3 regions of the Streptomyces sp. NPDC021096 genome follow, and region 3 is predicted to be linked to each of the others. Evidence: riboswitches for the same ligand, from Rfam matches in the RefSeq annotation. Region 3 holds a riboswitch; each other region holds the start of a gene.

Region 1 (6,515 bases), on a different contig from region 3:
CGCCGCGCACGCGGACGTAGGGGTCGTGCATGGGGTTGATCATTCCCCACCCCGCCCCTTCCCGTAACTGGGGCTCCGGCCCAGACCCCGGTCCTCAATCGCCGGACGGGCTGAATTTGTTGCCCGGAACCGGCGGAAAATCGAGCCCGTCCGGCGATTGAGGACAAGAAACGGTGAAAGGGCGGGATCGGGGAAAGGCCCTCCGGGGTGCCACCCTGGGGGCATGCACGACACGCCACCCGCCCACGTCCTCGTCGTGGACGACGACCCCACCGTCGCCGAGATCGTGGCGGGCTACCTCACCCGCGCCGGCTTCACCACCGCCCGCGCGGCGGACGGCCCCGCCGCCCTGGCGGCGGCCGCCGTCGTCCGCCCCGATCTCGTCGTCCTCGACCTCATGCTCCCCGGCGGCATGGACGGCTTCGCGGTGTGCCACGCGCTGCGCCGCGACCACGGCGCCCTCCCCGTGATCATGCTGACGGCCCGTGGCGAGGAGGAGGACCGCATCCTCGGCCTCGAGGTCGGTGCGGACGACTACGTCACCAAGCCCTTCAGCCCCCGCGAGCTCGTCCTGCGGGTGCGGTCGGTCCTGCGCCGCGCCCACGCCGCGGGTGCGCCCGGCCCGGCGGGTACGCCGCCGCTGCGCGCGGGGGGCCTGACGCTGGACCCCGTGGACCGGCGCGTCACCAAGGAGGGCGCCGAAATCGCCCTCACGGTCCGCGAGTTCGACCTCCTGGCGTTCCTGCTGCGCCACCCCGGCCGGGCCTGCGCCCGTGAGGAGCTGATGCGGGAAGTGTGGGGCTGGGAGTTCGGCGACCTGTCCACCGTGACCGTCCATGTGCGGCGGCTGCGCGGCAAGGTCGAGGACGACCCGGCGCGGCCGAGGCTGATCCAGACGGTCTGGGGCGTCGGTTACCGCTTCGCCGCCCCGGGGCCGGACGGGGGGCCCGGCCGTGCGTGACGTCGCGCTCATCGCCCTCTACGCCCTGCTCGGCGCGGTCGCCGCCGGGCTGTTGGGGGCCCTCGCGCTGCGGGCCCTGCGCCACCGGTCGGTCGCGGTGTCCCTGACCGTGGTGGCCGCGGTCCCGGTGACCGCGATGCTGGCCGGGACGCTGGCCGTCGCGTGGGCGATGTTCCTGTCCTCGCACGACCTGACCGTCGTGACGACGGTGTGCGCGATGGCCGCCGTGGTCTCCCTCGCCACGGCGCTGCTCCTGGGCCGCTGGGTGGTGGCGCGCAGCGCCGCCCTGACCCGGGCGGCCCGTTCCTTCGACGAGGGCGGCTTCGCCGCCCCGGACGGCGGGGCCACGGCGGAACTGGCCGAGCTGGGCCGGGAGCTGGCGGCGACCAGTGCCAGGCTCGCGGCGTCGCGGGAGCGCGAACGCGCCCTCGACGCGTCCCGGCGCGAGCTGGTCGCCTGGATCTCGCACGACCTGCGGACCCCGCTGGCGGGGCTGCGCGCGATGTCGGAGGCGCTGGAGGACGGCGTGGCCGAGGACCCCGGGCGCTACTTCCGTCAGATCCGCACCGAGGTGGACCGGCTCAACGCCCTGGTCGGCGACCTCTTCGAGCTCTCGCGCATCCACGCGGGGGCGCTGCCGCTGCAGCCGAGCCGCATGTCGGTGTACGACCTGGTCGGCGACGCGCTGGCCGGCGCCGGGCCGCTGGCGCGCGAGCACGGCGTGCGTCTGGTGGGCGGGGAGGTCGACGCCGTCCCGGTCGAGGTCGACGGCAAGGAGATGACCCGGGTCCTGGGGAACCTGCTGGTCAACGCCATCCGCCGCACCCCCGCCGACGGCACGGTGGCGGTCGCCGCGCGGCGGGCGGCCGGCACGGTCGTGGTGTCGGTGACCGACGAGTGCGGGGGCATCCCGGAGGAGGACCTGCCGCGTGTCTTCGACACGGGCTGGCGCGGTTCGGCGGCGCGTACCCCCGAGGCCCACGGGCACGGCGGCGCGGGCCTGGGGCTGGCGATCGTCCGCGGCATCGTCGAGGCGCATGCGGGCCGGGCGACGGTCCGCAACGTCCCGGGCGGCTGCCGCTTCGAGGTGACGCTGCCGTCGGCCCGCCCGTAGGGGCGGGCCGACGGCGTCAGCGCGGGCGCCGCCGCACCCCGTGGAGGGTGATCGGAGCCCAAGGCGCTGACGTGATCAGGGGGTGTGCGTCACGATGCAGCCCTCTGGCAGTGCGACGACCGTGAAGCGAACGGGATGGCCCATGTCCGACACCGATACCGCCGCGGGCCCTTTGCACAGGATCGCCGCGGCGATCGACCGGGAGCGGGACCCCTCCTCACGGACATGTCTGACGTGCGGCGGGCCGACCCGGGTGGTGGTGCGGGAGGAGTCCGCGGGCAACGGCCGGCCCGTCATCAGCGCGCGCAAGGAGTGCGCGGGCAAGGGGTGTGCGCGCCCCTGACCCGCAGGCCGTCCGGGCGCGCCCGGCTCACGGGTCGGTGACGGCGGCGGGCGTGGCCGGGGCCGTGACCGTACGGGCCGCCCAGCGCTGTTCGACCTTGGCCAGGCGCCAGTAGGCGAGCGCGACGGCCCACACCACCACGAACAGCCCGACGATGACGAACCCGACGTTGTCCAGGTCGAGTCCGGCGATCCAGCCGGTCACCGCGTCGTCGAGGCCGAGCTTCTCGTGCAGGACGCCGACCAGTTCGATGGTGCCGATGAGGAAGGCGACCGCGATGGACAGCCCGGTGATGGTGAGGTTGTAGTAGACCTTGCGGACGGGGTTGGAGAACGCCCACTGGTAGGCGAAGTTCATGAAGGTGCCGTCGAGCGTGTCGAACAGGCTCATGCCGGCGGCGAACAGCAGCGGCAGGCACAGGATCGCGTACCAGGGCAGCCCGGCGGCGGCGCCGCTGCCGGCCATGACCATCAGCGTGACCTCGGTGGCCGTGTCGAAGCCGAGGCCGAAGAGGAAGCCCAGCGGGTACATCTGCCCGGGGCGGGTGATGGAGCGGGTGAAGCGGCCGAGGACGCGGTTCATGAAGCCGCGCGAGTCGAGGTGCTTCTCCAGCTCGGTCTCGTCGTAACGGCCCTCGCGCATGGCGCGGAAGATGCGCAGGATGCCGGCGAGGGCGACGAGGTTGAGGGCGGCGATCAGGTAGAGGAAGCCGCCGGAGACGGTCGTGCCGATGACGCCGAGCGTCTGGTGGGTGGTGGACTCCTCGTTCATCAGCGTCCCGGCCAGCTGGGTGCCGCCGGCCACCAGCAGGGCCATCAGGACGACGACGCTGGAGTGGCCGAGGGCGAACCAGAAGCCGACGGAGACCGGGCGTTTGCCGTCGGCCATCAGCTTGCGGGTGGTGTTGTCGATGGCGGCTATGTGGTCGGCGTCGAAGGCGTGCCGCATGCCGAGGGTGTAGGCGGTGACGCCGAGGCCGACGCCGAAGACCTTGGAGTCGACGGTGTAGTGGTTCGGCACGACCATCAGGAAGAGCACGCCGAAGGCGACGACGTGCAGGGCGGCTATGACGGCCAGCAGGCCCGCGGTGCGCAGGGTGTCCTGGCGGCGCCAGCGGAAGGCGGGCGCGGGGCCGGCGGGGGAATCGGGGGAGTCGGGGAACTCGGGAAACGCAGTCATCGTGGGGTGAACGCTCCAGCACCTCGTGGATCATTTCGAGATGCCGTGGCCGGTCTCCTGGCTTACGGGTCCGTTCGCGCCCGCCCCCGCCTTCCCGGCAGCCGGCTGCGGCCAGTGGCTCCGCGCGCCCGTGGGCGCGCGGAATGGGACGGTCACTCCCCGATCACAGTGGCGAGGGCCGCTCCGGAATGGGACCACGAGGGTCCGTCACCGGTCTTCCCGAACACCACGGCCGGGCCACTTTAACTCCTGGCCTCCGAAGACCCGCTCCCCGTCGGCCGCCTCGCGCCACCACTGTTCGAGCGCGCCCTGGTCCATGGCCGCCCAGTCGGGCGTGGCCTCCACCTGTGCCCGGCCCAGCCGGCGGGCGAGCTCGACGACGGCCAGGCCCGCGGCCGAGCGCTCGGCGTCGTAGGCCCGTACCGCCTCGTCCCAGCTCGTGGCCGAGCGCAGAGCGCGTTCCAGCACCGTGGCGTCCTGGAGGGCCTTGACCGCGCCGCTGCCGGTGTGGGGGCGGGTGACGGCGGCCGCGTCGCCGGCGAGGACGAGCCGGCCCTCGCCGTAGTGCGGCACGGCGAGGTCGTAGAGGGGCTGGACGAAGGTCCGCTCCCTGGGCGTGAGGCGGACGAACTCCTGCCAGTACGGCGGGAAGTGCCGCTCGACCACCGCCGCGTGGTGTGCCATCAGCTCGTCGGTCACCGTGCCGGGCGGCAGGCTCGTCGCCTCCCGCAGCGCGGGGGCGGCGGAGGGCGGCGGGGCGGTGTAGAAGACCCAGTTGGCGAAGGTGCCGACGCCGTGGGCGCCGGGAATGCGGTAGGCGATCATGTGGCCGCCGGGGAAGGTGACGGTCGCCGCCTCGTCCTCGGCCCATGCGGTGCGCGGGCCGGGCAGCGCATCGGCGGGCACGGTGCCGCGCCAGGCCAGATAGCCGGCGTAGACGGGCACGGTGGCGGCTCGGGTGGCCGCCCGTACGGCCGAGCGGTAGCCGTCCGCGCCGACGACCAGGTCGAAGCGCTCCTCGCGCCCGTCGGCCAGGCGCAGCCCGACCCCGTCGGGCTCGGGGACGACCTGCTCGACGGTGGCGCCCTGCCGGTAGTCGACGGACGCGGGGACGCGGGCCCGTAACTCCCGCCACAGCGAGCCCCAGTTGTACGAGCGGAACGGGAACGGCAGCTCCCCCAGCCGGCGGCCGGCGCGGTCGCCGCCGTCCCGGGTGAGCCAGGTGCGGGTGGTCAGCCGCACCCAGGGCATGGCGGCGTCGACGTAGCCGGCCGCCTCCAGTTCGCGGTAGCGCTCGTCGCGGACGGCGAGGCCCACGCCCCGGTCCTGGAGCCCGCCGGGCGTCCGCTCGTAGACCACGACCTCGTCGGCGCCGGCGCGGGCCGCCGCGAGCGCGGCGGCGCAGCCCGCGATGCTGCCGCCCACCACGGCCACTCTTCCTCCGTGCACTGTCATCCTCACGTCTCTTCTCGGGTGATGCGTTGATGCGCTTCGTGCACAGATCTTGACTGTCCGTCGTCCGCGGCACCAGAGTCGCCGACACTCCGCAGGTGATGGACGCGTCCGGCGGGCCGGTGTACGAGTGCAGTGGACCTAATCACGGGGCGAAGGGGCTGACGCCATGACGGATTCGGCAACAGGCGCGGAACGCGGGCCCGAAAAGGCGGCGGTGCCGGGGCAGCGGGACGGTTTCGTGCGCCGTATCGGACTGTTCCAGGCCACGACCATCAACATGAGCCAGATGTGCGGCATCGGGCCCTTCGTGACGATCCCGCTGATGGTGGCCTCCTTCGGCGGGCCGCAGGCCGTCATCGGCTTCGTCGCCGGCGCGGTCCTGGCCCTGGCGGACGGCCTGATCTGGGCGGAGCTGGGGGCCGCGATGCCCAGAGCCGGCGGCAGCTACGTGTATCTGCGGCAGGCGTTCCAGTACCGGACGGGCAAGCTGGTGCCGTTCCTGTTCGTCTGGACGGCGATGCTCTTCATCCCCATCGGCATGTCCACGGGGATCATCGGCTTCGTGCAGTACCTGGGCTATCTGTGGCCGGGCATGGGGCAGACGGCGGGCGACCTCACGGGGTTGGCCGTCATCGCCCTCATCATCACGATGCTGTGGCGGCGCGTCGACCACATCGCACGGATCACGGCCGTGCTGTGGTGCGTCATGCTCGCCTCGGTCGCGCTCGTCATCGTGGCCGCCTTCACCCACTTCAGCCCCGACCGGGCCTTCACCTACCCGGGCGACGCCTTCGAGCTGAGCAGCCATCAGTTCTGGATCGGCTTCGCCGCGGGCCTGACCATCGGCATCTACGACTACATGGGCTACAACACCGTCGCCTACCTGGGCGCGGAGATCAAGAACCCGGGGCGCACGATGCCGCGCGCGATCGTCTACTCGATCCTCGGCATCATGGGCATCTACCTCCTGCTGCAGATCGGCACGCTGGGCGTGATCGACTGGCGGCAGATGCTCGACCCCGCCTCGACGGCCCACTCGTCCGTCGCCTCCGCCGTGCTGGAGGAGGCCTGGGGCAAGGGCGCCGCGAACACCGTCACGGTGCTGATCCTCGTCACGGCCGTCGCCTCGGTCTTCACCGGCCTGCTGGGCGGCTCGCGGGCGCCGTACGACGCCGCCTGCGAGAAGGTCTTCTTCCGCCCGTACGCCAAGCTCCATCCGCGTCATGGCTTCCCGGTGCTGGGGCTGGCGACGATGGGCCTGCTGACCGCCGTCGGCTTCCTGATCGGTCGTCATACGGATCTGGCGACGCTCATCTCCCTGCTGACCGCCGTGATGGTGATCGTGCAGGCCCTGGCCCAGGTGCTGGCGCTGACCGTGCTGCGGCGGCGCCAGCCGGGGCTGCGCAGGCCGTACCGGGTGTGGCTGTATCCGCTGCCGAGCCTGGTGGCCCTGACGGGCTGGC
Region 2 (6,515 bases), on a different contig from region 3:
CCGCCGATGACCCCCCGGGCCTCGGCCGCCTTCTCACCGCTGCGGGGCAGCGCCTTGACCCCCTGCAGATCGGTGCCCGGCGCCGGTATGAACGCACCCGGCGCGATCACCCCCGCGGCTTCCAGGGCTATCTCGGCGACCATCTTCTTCGAAGCCTTCGAACAGCCCGCCGCCCCCGCGCCGCCCAGCAGCGCGCAGACGGCCAGCAGGGAGACGATCCTCATCCGTTCGCGCCTCACAGCGCACACCCCCCGATAGCTGATCCACGAATTCCGACGGTTTTAGTCCGTACGTGCTAGCACGAGGTCACCCAGCCGCTGCCGCAACTGGCGTACCCCGTCGGGTCGGTGCTCGGACCCGCGGTGGGCTCGGTGGTGGGGTCCGTGGTGGGTTCGGAGGTCGCCGGCTCGGAGGTGTCCTCCGTCGGCCCGGGCGTGGCCACCCCCGTGGGGCCGCCGCCCGGGTTGTCGCCCGTTTGCGAGCCGCTGTTGTCGCGCAGGGCGAACAGGGCCGCGGCCCCACCGGCGAGCAGGACCAGCGCGACGACGGCCGCCACGATCCACACCGCCGTCCGCGGCCGTGGCTCCGGGCCGTGCTCCGGCCCCGTCCCGGGGTGCGGCAGCGGACGCACGGGATACCCGACGGAGGCGGCGGACCCTCCCGAGCCCGGAGCGAGAAGGGGAGTCGCCAGGCCGCCCTGCTGCAGCCCGACCGGCACGTTGACGGACGGCGTCCCCGCGGAGTGCCCCACGACGGGCCCGGGTTCCGGCGGGCCGGTCACCGGCGTCGGCGTGGGCCTCGGCGCAGGTGAGGGCGTCGGGGTCGGTACGGGCGTGGGTGTCGGCGTGTCGGGTACCGTCAGCGGCCGTCCGGGGCCCGGGTGGCGCACCCGCTCGTCGAGGGCGGTGCGGACGTACCCGGGCGGTTCCTCCGTGAGCAGGCCGGCGGCGACCCGGTCGAGGAGCTGCTCGGCCTCCGCCGAGCCCATGCGGGCCTCCGGGTCCTTGCGCAGCAGCCCCTCCAGCACCGGCGTCAGCGGCCCGGCCCGCCGGGGCGCCGCGGGCTCGTCGTCGACCACGGCCCGCAGCGTGCTGAGCGCGTCGCCCCGGCGGAACGGGGAGACCCCCTCCACCGCCACGTACAGCAGGGTGCCCAGCGACCACAGGTCGGAGGGGATGCCCGGGCGGCGGCCCGTGGCCCGCTCCGGGGCGAGGTACTCGGCGGAGCCGACCAGGTCGCCGGTGCGCGTCAGGGTGCCCGCGCCCTCGATGACGGCGATGCCGAAGTCGGTGAGCACCACCCGGCCCCCGGCCTCCAGCAGGACGTTCGCCGGCTTGACGTCGCGGTGCAGCACCCCCACGGCGTGGGCGGCGCGCAGCGCCTGCAGCACCTGCGCGCCGATCCTGGCGGCCTCCTTGGGCTGGAGCACGCCCTCCTGCCGGAGCACCTTGTCCAGCGACTGGCCGCGCACCAGCTCCATGACGATCCAGGGGCGGCCCTCCTGCTCGACCACGTCGTGCACGGTGATCACATGGGGGTGGGCGACCCGCGCGGCGGCCCGGGCCTCCTGCTTCAGGCGCGCGTACAGCACCCGGACGTCCTCGTCGTTCATGTGCTCGGGCGCCCGGACCTCCTTGGCCGCGACCTCCCGGTCGAGTACCTCGTCCATGGCGAGCCAGACGACGCCCATGCCGCCGTGCCCCAGCTGTTCCATGAGCCGGTACCGCCCGGCCAGCAGCGGTTTGCGCCGCGTGGTGTCCATCCCGTCCATGCCGTACGCCCCCTCCCCCTGCGTACGGCGTACCGAGCCGTGCGCATTCGGGCCACACTGGCTGGGACGTGGCCGTGGCCGAAACCGTTCCCGGCCGGACGGGAATCCCCGCGCGGCCTCAGCGGCGGGCGGTCAGCTCCTTGTCGAGCCAGCGCAGGACCTCGGGGTATTCCTCGCGCCAGGTCTGGAAGTTGTGGCCGCCCTCCTCACGGACCAGCTTGTCGACCTTGGTCGGCGCCTTGGCCTTCCCCGCGAACCTCAGCATGGGACCGTAGTACTTCTCCTCGCCCTTCGAGCTGGCGGCCAGGAGCAGGGACACCGGCGGCGCAGCCATGTGCTCCAGGCGCCAGGTCAGGTCGGACTCGTTCCTGATCTGCTTGTTGCCCGCGTAGAGGTCACCGGTGTCGCGGTCCTGGCGCGCGAAGAGGTCGGCGGACAGCCCGGCCGCGGCGCCGTAGCGGGCCGGGTTGGTCATGGCCGCCTTCAGCGCGCAGTACCCGCCGGTGGAGTTGCCCACCGCGCCCCAGCCGCCCCGCGAATTGTCCGCGCGGTAGACGTCGTTGACGGCGATGGGCAGGTCCTGGTTGAAGAACGTCATGGCCTGCGGGCCGCCCGGCACGTCCGTGCAGTTGGTGTCGCGGTCCGCCACGACCGACGGCCGGACCATCAGCACGATCGTCGGTCTGATCTGCTTGGCCACGATGGCGCGGGAAGCCGCCTGCGGGACCTTGATCTGGGTGATGAGGTTCTTGGAGACGCCGGGCTGCCCGGTGATCGCCACGATCACGGGGAACCGGTCGTTCTCGTGCTCCTTCTGGAAGTACTGCGGCGGCAGATAGGCGAAGCCGTCCATGCCCAGCCCGCTGACGGGACCGCGTATCTCGATCCGGTCGACCTGGCCGGCCTTCTCCTTCGGGCCCAGGCCGACGGACTCCTGCCCCTTGACGACGAGCGCGGGCGGCCGCTTGCCGTCCTTGCCGCCCTTGAGCTCCTGCTTGCTGGAGTTGCGGCCGAGGAGCTCGTTCCACGTGGAGTAGAAGCCGAACTCGTTGTTCGCCGCGACGAGCAGCACCGACAGGATGCCCACCTGCGCCACGGCGAGCAGGCCGAGCCGGGAGAGGAGCGCCGGGATCCCCTTCTTCGCGGCCCGTGGCCACAGCCACAGCACGAGGGCGGCCAGCGCGACGGCGATGACCACCAGGAACAGCAGGAAATTCTGGGACGTAAGGCCCACGGTTGTCGCTCCTCTTCGGAGTGGGTTCTCCGGGAGGGAAGAGGGGGTACGGCCCGGTGAGGTTTCCTGTTTTGGCCGCAATTTTCGCCTTATGGCGCTGCCGGGGGTCCTGACGGCCCGCAGGGGCGGCCACGGCCTACGACCCTACCCCGCGCGTCCGCACGCAAGATCGAAACTGTCCGGGCAACCCCTGTCGGCGGACGGGCCCCTGCGTCTAGGGTGAAGGCGCAGCCGGTTCGCCCCGCCCTCCAGGCGGGCGCGTCGCAAGAGGGAACCCGGTGGGAATCCGGGACTGCCCCGCAGCGGTGAGCGGGAACGACCGCCGTCATACGCACTGGACCGCCCCGGCGGTCCGGGAAGCGACGGCCACTAGGTGCCGTGTCCTCCACCGACACGGCGTGCCCGCGAGTCCGAATACCTGCCGCTGCCCGCGTGCGACCGCACGCGGCGATCTCGGTGGCCTCGAGGGCGGGCCGGCGGTACGGACGGCGCATGCCTGGGCGTGCTCCGCCGGCATCTGCCGATCCTTCGTACGCTCGGGTCCCGCCGGGATCCCCCGCGACTCGCGAAGGAGAGTTCCGTGGCAACACACCCCACCGCTTTCACCGCCGTCCGCGCCCGGGCCACCGTCCACGGCTACCCCCGGCAGGGGCCCGGCCGTGAACTGAAGAAGGCCGTCGAGGGCTACTGGGCCGGCCGCGTCGACGCCGCCGCCCTGCACGACACCGCGGCCGCCCTGCGCCGCGACGCCTGGCGGCGCCTGGCCGACGCCGGCGTCCACGAGGTCCCCACCGGGGACTTCTCCCTCTACGACCACGTCCTGGACACCACCGTCATGGTCGGCGCCGTCCCCGAGCGGCACCGCGCCGCCGTCGAAGCCGACGCCCTGGACGGCTACTTCGCCATGGCCCGCGGCACCCAGCAGCTCCCGCCGCTGGAGATGACGAAGTGGTTCGACACCAACTACCACTACCTCGTGCCCGAACTGGGCCCGGACACCGCCTTCACCGCCGACTCCACCAAGCAGACGGGCGAGTTGGGGGAAGCCCTCGCCCAGGGCCACGCGGCCCGGCCCGTGCTCGTCGGCCCCGTCACCTATCTGCTGCTGGCCAAACCCGCGCCCGGCGCCCCGCCCGGCTTCCAGCCCCTCACCCTCCTGGACCGGCTGCTGCCCGTGTACGCCGAGGTCCTCTCCGACCTGCGGGCGGCCGGCGCCGAGTGGGTCCAGCTCGACGAGCCCGCCCTGGTGCAGGACCAGCCCCCGGCCGTACTGAACGCCGCCGCCCGCGCCTACCGGGAGCTGGGCGGCCTCGCCGACCGGCCCAAGCTGCTGGCGGCCACCTACTTCGACCGCGTGGGCGACGCCCTGCCCGTCCTCGCCAAGTCCCCCGTCGAGGGCCTGGCCCTGGACTTCACCGGACCCGCCGCCGCCAACCTCGACGCCCTCGCCGCCGCCGGCGGCCTGCCCGGCAAGCGTCTGATCGCGGGCGTGATCGACGGGCGCAACGTGTGGATCAACGACCTCGAACGGTCCCTGTCCACCCTCGCCACCCTCCTCGGCCTCGCCGACCGGGTGGACGTCGCCCCCTCCTGCTCCCTGCTGCACGTCCCCCTCGACGCCACCGCCGAGCGCGACGTCGACCCGCAGGTCGCCCGCTGGCTGGCCTTCGCCCGGCAGAAGGCCGAGGAGAGCGTCACCCTCGCCCGCGGCCTCAACGAGGGCAGCGACACCATCGCCCCGCAGCTCGCCGCCAACCGCTCCGCCCGGGCCTCCCGCGCCGCCTCCGCCCTCACCCGCGACCCGGCCGTACGCGCCCGCGCGGCGGCTGTCACCGCCGCGGACGCCCGCCGCCCCCAGCCGTACGCCGAGCGCGCCGCCGCCCAGCGGGCCCGGCTCGGCCTGCCGCTGCTGCCCACCACCACCATCGGCTCGTTCCCCCAGACCCGCGAACTGCGCACCGCCCGCGCCGACCTGCGCGCCGGGCGCATCGACGCCACCGCCTACGACGAGCGCATCGCGACCGAGATCCGCGAGGTCCTGGCCTTCCAGGACAAGGCCGGCCTGGACGTCCTCGTGCACGGCGAGCCCGAACGCAACGACATGGTCCAGTACTTCGCCGAGCAGCTGACCGGCTACCTGGCCACCCAGCACGGCTGGGTGCAGTCCTACGGCACCCGCTACGTCCGCCCGCCGATCCTCGCCGGCGACATCTCCCGCCCCGAGCCGATGACCGTGGCCTGGACCGCCTACGCCCAGTCCCACACCGAGCGCCCCGTCAAGGGCATGCTCACCGGCCCCGTCACCATGCTCGCCTGGTCCTTCGTCCGCGACGACCAGCCGCTGGCCGACACCGCCCGCCAGGTCGCCCTGGCGCTGCGGGACGAGGTCGGCGACCTGGAGGCCGCCGGCACGGCCGTCATCCAGGTCGACGAGCCCGCGCTGCGCGAGACGCTGCCGCTGCGGACCGCCGACCGGGCGGAGTACCTGGCCTGGGCCACCGAGGCGTTCCGGCTCACCACGGCCGGGGTGCGGGCGGACACCCAGATCCATACCCACATGTGCTACGCGGAGTTCGGCGACATCATGGCCGCCATCGAGCAGCTGGACGCCGACGTCATCAGCCTGGAGGCCGCCCGCTCCCGCATGCAGGTCGCCGACGAACTGGCCGCGGCCGGCTACGCGCACGCCGTCGGCCCGGGCGTCTACGACATCCACTCGCCGCGCGTACCGGACGTCGAGGAGATCGCCGCCCTGCTGCGCAAGGGCCTGGCGGCCATCCCGGCGGAACGCCTGTGGGTCAACCCGGACTGCGGACTGAAGACCCGCGGCTGGGCGGAGGTACGGACCTCGCTCGAGCACCTGGTCGAGGCCGCCCAGCGGGTACGCGCGGAGCGCGCCGGCGGGCAGTAGCCCGGCGGGGCAGCGGCCGGGTGACGGCCCTGGCCCCGTCCCGGAGCCGCGCGACCCCGAGGCCGGCCCCTGACGGCGGGGCCGGTCGGGCCGTCGTCGCGGTGAGCCGGCCGGTGACGGTAATCGTCCGTACACAGCTGACGGTTACGGTCACCGGCCCCCGAACGGCCGCCGCGCCGGACCGCATCGCCGCTGAGGGGCGGCGGGGCGGGCACGGCGCGGCGGCTCCCGCGGATCAGCCGGCCGTGAGCGGGCGGCCGCAGCGCAGGTTCCACCGACCCGCGCGGCCGGTCAGTTCGGTCAGCGTCAGCGGGGCAACGTCCAGGCGCCAGAACACCGCCGGCGGCAGCGCGAGCGCGTGGACCGCCGCCGCGCGGACCACCGAGGGGTCCGCCACGGCCAGGACCCGGCCGCCGCCCCCGCCGTCGGCCAGGCCGTCCAGCCAGCCGCCCACCCGGGCGATCAGGGCGAGCACGCTCTCGCCGCCGTGCGGCGCGGCCCCGGGGTCCGCCAGCCAGGCCCCCACCGCCTCCGGTTCGCCGGCCGCCAGTTCCTCCAGCGACCGGCCCCGCCACCGGCCGACCTCGAGATCCCGCAAG
Region 3 (6,515 bases):
GGGCGATCTCGGCGGTCGCGGCGTCCTCCATCAGCCCGTACAGGGCGACGGCCCCGCTGCCGCGCAGCCAGGCGTCGAAGTAGCGCAGCGCGACGGCGATGTTGGAGCGGACGCCCTCGGGGGTGGGCGGTCCGGCGGTACGGCGGACGGCGAGGAGGTCGGCGGCGGTGACGTGGACGTCGTCGCGGGTGCGGTCGATCTGGTGCGGTCGCTCGCCGAGGACGCCGTCGAAGACGTCGCGGCAGACGGGGACGAGGCCGGGGTGGGCGACCCAGGAGCCGTCGAAGCCGTCCTCGGCCTCGCGTTCCTTGTCGAGCCGCACGGTGGCCAGGGCCGCCTCGTTGGCCTGGGCGTCGCGGCTGGGGACGTGGGCGGCCATGCCGCCGATGGCGTGGGCGCCGCGCTTGTGGCAGGTGCGCACGAGGAGTTCGGTGTAGGCGCGCAGGAAGGGGGAGGTCATGGTGACCTTCGCCCGGTCCGGGAGGACGAAGTCGGGGCGGTGGCCGAAGTTCTTGATGAGGCTGAAGAGGTAGTCCCAGCGTCCCGCGTTGAGTCCGGCACTGTGCTCGCGGAGCTCGTAGAGGATCTCCTCCATCTCGAAGGCGGCGGTGACCGTCTCGATGAGGACGGTGGCGCGGATGGTGCCGCGGGGGATGCCGAGCAGGTCCTGGGCGAGGACGAAGACGTCGTTCCACAGCCGGGCCTCGGAGCGGTTCTCGAGCTTGGGCAGGTAGAAGTACGGGCCGCTGCCGGCGTCGATCCGGCGCTGTGCGCAGTGGAAGAAGTAGAGGCCGAAGTCGACGAGCGAGGCGGACAGGGGGCGGCTGTCGACGACGAGGTGCGCTTCGGTGAGGTGCCAGCCCCGGGGGCGGACCATGATGGTCGCCGGGGTGTCGCCGAGCCGGTACTCCCTGCCGTCCGGGGTGGTGAAGTCGATGCGGCGCTCGGTGGCGTCCCGCAGGTTCAGCTGGCCCGCGATGACGTTGTCCCAGGTCGGCGCGGTGGCGTCCTCGAAGTCGGCCATCCATACCCGGGCCCCGGAGTTCAGGGCGTTGACGGTCATGCGCCGCTCGGGCGGACCGGTGATCTCCACCCGGCGGTCGGTGAGGTCCGGTGCGGGCGGGGCGACCCGCCAGGTGGGGTCGGCGCGGACGGCCGAGGTGGCGGGCGAGAAGTCGAGCGGGGTGCCGGAGGCGAGCCGCTCGGTGCGCCGGCGGCGCTCGGCGAGCAGTTCGAAGCGCCGGTTCGCGAAGGCCGCGTCGAGGCGGCCGAGGAAGTCCAGCGCCTCGGGGGTGAGGATCTCGTCGTGGCGGTCGCCCGGTGCCCCGAGGACCTGGACCGTGCTGGTCAGAGCGGTGGTTGACATGCGGGTCTCCTCAAGCGGAGCGGTAGGGACCGGGCGGAGGCGGGGCGGGCCGGGTGCGTGGTTGTCGGCCCGCCCCGGGGCTGCCTAGTGGAACTGCTCCTCCTCCGTGGAGCCGGTCAGCGCGGTGGTCGAGGAGGCGGGGTTGACGGCGGTCGAGACCAGGTCGAAGTAGCCGGTGCCGACCTCGCGCTGGTGCCTGACCGCGGTGAAGCCGTGCTCCTGCGCGGCGAACTCGCGCTCCTGCAGGTCGACGTAGGCGGTCATGCCGTGCTCGGCGTAGCCGCGGGCCAGGTCGAACATGCCGTGGTTGAGGGAGTGGAAGCCGGCCAGGGTGATGAACTGGAAGCGGTAGCCCATCGCCCCCAGCTCCCGCTGGAACTTGGCGATCTGGTCGTCGTCGAGGGCCGCCTTCCAGTTGAAGGAGGGCGAGCAGTTGTAGGCCAGCATCTGGTCCGGGTACTCGGCGTGGATCGCCTCGGCGAACTCCCGTGCCTGGGCCAGGTCCGGGGTTCCGGTCTCCACCCAGATGAGGTCGGCGTAGGGGGCGTAGGCCAGGCCGCGGGCGATGACGGGGGCCATGCCGTTCTCGACCCGGTAGAAGCCCTCGGCGGTGCGCTCACCGGTGACGAAGCGGGCATCCCGCTCGTCGACGTCGCTGGTCAGCAGGTTCGCGGCGAGCGCGTCGGTGCGGGCCACGATGACGGTGGGGACGTCCGCGATGTCGGCGGCGAGGCGGGCGGCGTTGAGGGTGCGGATGTGCTGGGCGGTGGGGACGAGGACCTTGCCGCCGAGGTGGCCGCACTTCTTCTCGGAGGCGAGCTGGTCCTCGTAGTGGATGCCGGCCGCACCGGCGGCGATCATCGCCTTGGTCAGTTCGAAGGCGTTGAGCGGCCCGCCGAAGCCGGCCTCGGCGTCGGCGACGATCGGCGCGAGCCAGTCGATGCCGTCCCGGGCGCCCTCGACGGTGGCGATCTGGTCGGCGCGCAGCAGCGCGTTGTTGATCCTGCGGACCACCTGCGGCACGGAGTTGACCGGGTAGAGGCTCTGGTCGGGGTAGGTGTGGCCGGCCTGGTTGGCGTCGGCCGCCACCTGCCACCCGGAGAGGTAGATGGCCTGGAGGCCGGCCCGGACCTGCTGGACGGCCTGGCCGCCGGTGAGCGCGCCGAGGGCGTGGATGTAGTCGCGTTCGTGCAGTTGGCGCCAGAGCCGCTCGGCGCCGCGCCGGGCCAGGGTGTGCTCCTCGCGGACGCTGCCGGACAGCCGGATCACGTCCTGTGCACTGTAGGTGCGCTCGACGCCCTTCCAGCGGGGGTCCGTCGCCCACCGCTGCTTCAGTGCTTCCGCCGCCGTCTGTGCCTGCGCCATGACCGTCTCCCGGGTTCGCTGAGATCACACGGTTCTTGTGAAGGGTGCGTGGGGTTGTCACTGAGTGACGTGCCACCGATGCGGCGCCGCCGCCCTTCCGGGCGTGTGAAGCGGTGAACAGTGCGCCCGGAGGGGCGGTGGGCCGCGCTACGACTCTGACAGTGGCACTCAGTGCCATCAACCGTGGAAGATTGCCAAGTTCTGCGCATCTTCCGGCCCGGTTCTGCGAATCTTGCCAACACACCCGTCCGATCACGGACGTCGGGCACGGAGCAGGGGGAGAGCGGTGGGCAAGACATACGCGGGGGCGCGGCTGCGGCGGTTGCGCGAGGAGCGGCGGCTCAGTCAGGCGGAGCTGGCGCGCGTCCTGGCGATCTCCCCCAGCTACCTCAATCAGATGGAGCACGATTCCCGGCCGCTGACCGTGCCGGTGCTGCTGCGGCTGACCGAGGCCTTCGGCGTCGACCCGGGGTTCTTCTCGGAGCGCGACACCAGCAGACTCGTGGCCGACCTGCGCGAGGTGCTCGCCACCGAGGTCGACGCCGCCCGGGTCTCCCCCTCCGACCTCGCGGAACTGGCCTCGCGCATGCCGGCCGTGGCCTCGGTCCTGCTCGACCTCGGCCGCCGCGGCCACGCCCTGGCCGAGCGGCTGGCCGAAGCCGCGGAGGCCCGCGGCCACGAGGACGTGGCCCTGCCGCGCTCCCCGCACGAGGAGATACGGGAGTTCTTCTACCGGCGGCAGAACTACCTCCACGAGGCCGACCTCGCGGCCGAGGACCTGGCCCACGCCCTGGGCGTGCGGCCCGGCGAGGTGGTGCGAACGCTCTCCGCGCGCCTGACCGAACGGCATGGAGTGCGGCTGGCGGCGGACTGCGACCGGCTGCACCACTACGACCCGGCCACCCGCGTCCTGCACCTGTCCAACCGGCTGCGCCCCGGACAGCAGGCCTTCCGCATGGCCACCCAGCTCGCGCTGCTGGAGTTCGGCGACCGGCTGTCCGCGCTGGCGTCGGAGGACTACGCGGAGGGCTCCGCCAGTTGGTCGCTCGCCAGGATCGGCATCGCCAACTACTTCGCCGCCGCGCTGATCCTGCCGTACCGCGCCTTCCACGCCGCCGCGGAGGAGGTCCGCTACGACATCGAACGGCTCACCGACCGCTTCGGCCTCGGCTACGAGACCGTCTGCCACCGCCTCAGCACCCTCCAGCGGCCGCGGCTGCGCGGTGTGCCGTTCTCCTTCGTCCGCGTGGACCGCGCCGGCAACATGTCCAAGCGCCAGTCCGCCACCGGCTTCCACTTCTCCCGCGCGGGCGGCACCTGCCCCTTGTGGAACGTGTACGAGGCGTTCGCCGCCCCGGGCCGGATCCACGTCCAGATCGCCGCCATGCCGGACGGACAGCGCTACCTGTGGACCGCCCGCGCCGTCACCCGGCACCGCGGGGGCTGGGGCGAGCCGGGCAAGACGTTCGCCATCGGCCTCGGCTGCGAAGTGCGCCACGCCTCCCGGCTCGTCTACTCCGACGGGCTCGACCTCGGCAACACCTCCGCGGCCACCCCCATCGGCATGGGCTGCCGGATCTGCGAACGCCTGGACTGCCCGCAGCGCGCGGTGCCGCCGCTGGGCCGGCCGCTGGCGATCGACGAGAACAGCAGCACGTTCGTGCCGTACCCGGTGGCGGACAAGTGATCACGCCGGGGGTGGACTTACTAGGACGTCCAACTATATGTTCGTGACCAAGGCCCGCGGTGTCAGGGAAGCCGGTGTGATTCCGGCACGGTCCCGCCACTGTGACCGGGGAGTGTGCCGTCGACAGCACGCCACTGACGAGATGTGCCATTCGTCGGGAAGGCTGGCGGCGCGCGGTGATCCGGGAGTCAGGATACCGGCCGCGGGGTGTTCCGTGTTGTCCACGAGGATGGAGCAGACACGCATGGCACCGGTCCGTACTCACGACCCTGGTGATCCGGCGGAGCGCGCACTGATGTCCGCGCACGCGTAGCTCTTCGCAGAGCCACGAAGCCCCATGCCCATCCCCGGATCTCACCTGACCTGACGAGAGCAGGCTTCCATGGTCCGTGAACTGACACATTTCATCGGCGGCAAGCACACCCCCGGAACGTCGGGGCTCTTCACCGACGTGTACGACCCCAACACCGGCGCCGTACAGGCCCGGGTGCCCCTGGCCGGGCGCGAGGACACCGCGGCCGCGATCGCGGACGCCGCCGCCGCGCAACCGGAGTGGGGCGAGTGGAATCCGCAGCGCCGCGCCCGCGTCCTGCTGCGGTTCCTCCAACTCGTCGAGGGCGAACGGGACTCGCTGGCCCGCCTGCTGTCCCGCGAGCACGGCAAGACCGTCGCCGACGCCCACGGCGACCTCCAGCGCGGCCTGGAGGTGGTCGAGTTCGCCGCCGGCATCCCGCACCTGCTCAAGGGCGAGTTCACCGACAACGCCGGCACCGGCATCGACGTCCACTCGCTGCGCTCCCCACTGGGCGTCACGGCCGGCATCACCCCCTTCAACTTCCCCGCGATGATCCCCCTGTGGAAGGCCGCACCGGCCATCGCCTGCGGGAACGCCTTCGTCCTCAAGCCGTCCGAGCGGGCCCCGTCCGTACCGCTGCGCCTCGCGGAGCTCTTCCTCGAGGCCGGCCTTCCGCCGGGGATCCTGAACGTGGTCAACGGTGGCAAGGAGTCCGCCGAGACCCTGCTGACGGACCCCCGGGTGCAGGCCGTCGGCTTCGTCGGCTCCACCTCCGTCGCCGCGCACGTCTACGCCACGGCCGCCGCGCACGGCAAGCGCGCCCAGTGCTTCGGCGGCGCCAAGAACCACATGATCGTGATGCCGGACGCCGACCTCGACCAGGCCGTCGACGCGCTGGTCGGCGCCGGGTACGGCTCGGCGGGCGAGCGCTGCATGGCCATCTCGGTGGCCGTGCCCGTCGGGGAGGAGACGGCCGACGCGCTGGTCGCACGCCTCAAGGAGCGCATCGGGGACCTGCGGATCGGACGTTCGGACGACCCGGAGGCCGACTTCGGCCCGCTGGTGAGCCGTGACGCCCTGGACCGCGTACGCCGCTACGTCGACATCGGCGCCACCGAGGGCGCCGAACTCGTCGTCGACGGCCGGGGCTTCGTCCTGCCCGGCCACGAGGGCGGCTTCTTCGCCGGCGCCACCCTCTTCGACCGTGTCACCCCCGCCATGCGGATCTACCGCGAGGAGATCTTCGGCCCGGTGCTCTGCGTGGCCCGCGCCGCCGACTACGAGGCGGCCCTGCGGCTGCCGAGCGAGCACCCGTACGGGAACGGGGTGGCGATCTTCACCCGGGACGGGGACACCGCCCGGGACTTCACCCGACGGGTGACCACGGGAATGGTCGGCGTCAACGTGCCCATTCCGGTGCCCGTCGCCTACCACACCTTCGGCGGCTGGAAGCGGTCCGGATTCGGCGACCTCAACCAGCACGGCCCGGACGCCGTCCGCTTCTACACCCGCACCAAGACCGTCACCTCGCGCTGGCCCTCCGGGGTCAAGGAGGGCGCGAGCTTCACCATCCCGACAATGGGGTGATCGCGGTGACGACCACTCTCACCACGGACCAGCTCGCCCTGGCCGAGGTCACCCTGGACTTCGCCCAGGAGCACCTGGCCCCGCACGCCGTCGACTGGGACCGCGACAAGCACTTCCCGCTCGACGTCCTGCGCAAGGCCGCGGAGCTCGGCCTCGGCGGCGTCTACGTCCGCGAGGAGCACGCCGGCTCCGGCCTCACCCGCGGCGACGGCGTC

The links. Region 3 has a riboswitch for cobalamin ahead of AB0G59_RS25855 (CoA-acylating methylmalonate-semialdehyde dehydrogenase). Riboswitches for the same ligand answer to the same signal wherever they lie in the genome.
Region 1: another riboswitch for cobalamin. It lies ahead of AB0G59_RS23840 (HoxN/HupN/NixA family nickel/cobalt transporter); the one in region 3 lies ahead of AB0G59_RS25855 (CoA-acylating methylmalonate-semialdehyde dehydrogenase).
Region 2: another riboswitch for cobalamin. It lies ahead of metE (5-methyltetrahydropteroyltriglutamate--homocysteine S-methyltransferase); the one in region 3 lies ahead of AB0G59_RS25855 (CoA-acylating methylmalonate-semialdehyde dehydrogenase).

What each region holds. Positions count from the first base shown of each region.
Region 1 covers NZ_JBFADG010000023.1:27,956-34,470, forward strand. The annotation lists gene AB0G59_RS23820 (excinuclease ABC subunit UvrA) at 1-43, opposite strand, end outside; gene AB0G59_RS23825 (response regulator transcription factor) at 224-961, shown strand; gene AB0G59_RS23830 (HAMP domain-containing sensor histidine kinase) at 954-2,075, shown strand; gene AB0G59_RS23835 (hypothetical protein) at 2,218-2,418, shown strand; gene AB0G59_RS23840 (HoxN/HupN/NixA family nickel/cobalt transporter) at 2,446-3,597, opposite strand; cobalamin riboswitch at 3,627-3,843, opposite strand; gene AB0G59_RS23845 (FAD-dependent monooxygenase) at 3,805-5,052, opposite strand; gene AB0G59_RS23850 (APC family permease) at 5,219-6,515, shown strand, end outside.
Region 2 covers NZ_JBFADG010000024.1:57,980-64,494, reverse strand. The annotation lists gene AB0G59_RS24360 (DUF6777 domain-containing protein) at 1-224, opposite strand, end outside; gene AB0G59_RS24355 (serine/threonine-protein kinase) at 296-1,771, opposite strand; gene AB0G59_RS24350 (alpha/beta hydrolase-fold protein) at 1,890-3,005, opposite strand; cobalamin riboswitch at 3,271-3,425, shown strand; gene metE (5-methyltetrahydropteroyltriglutamate--homocysteine S-methyltransferase) at 3,586-5,916, shown strand; gene AB0G59_RS24340 (histidine phosphatase family protein) at 6,152-6,515, opposite strand, start outside.
Region 3 covers NZ_JBFADG010000029.1:6,105-12,619, reverse strand. The annotation lists gene aceB (malate synthase A) at 1-1,366, opposite strand, end outside; gene aceA (isocitrate lyase) at 1,451-2,731, opposite strand; gene AB0G59_RS25860 (short-chain fatty acyl-CoA regulator family protein) at 3,018-4,418, shown strand; cobalamin riboswitch at 4,452-4,638, shown strand; gene AB0G59_RS25855 (CoA-acylating methylmalonate-semialdehyde dehydrogenase) at 4,801-6,300, shown strand; gene AB0G59_RS25850 (acyl-CoA dehydrogenase family protein) at 6,297-6,515, shown strand, end outside.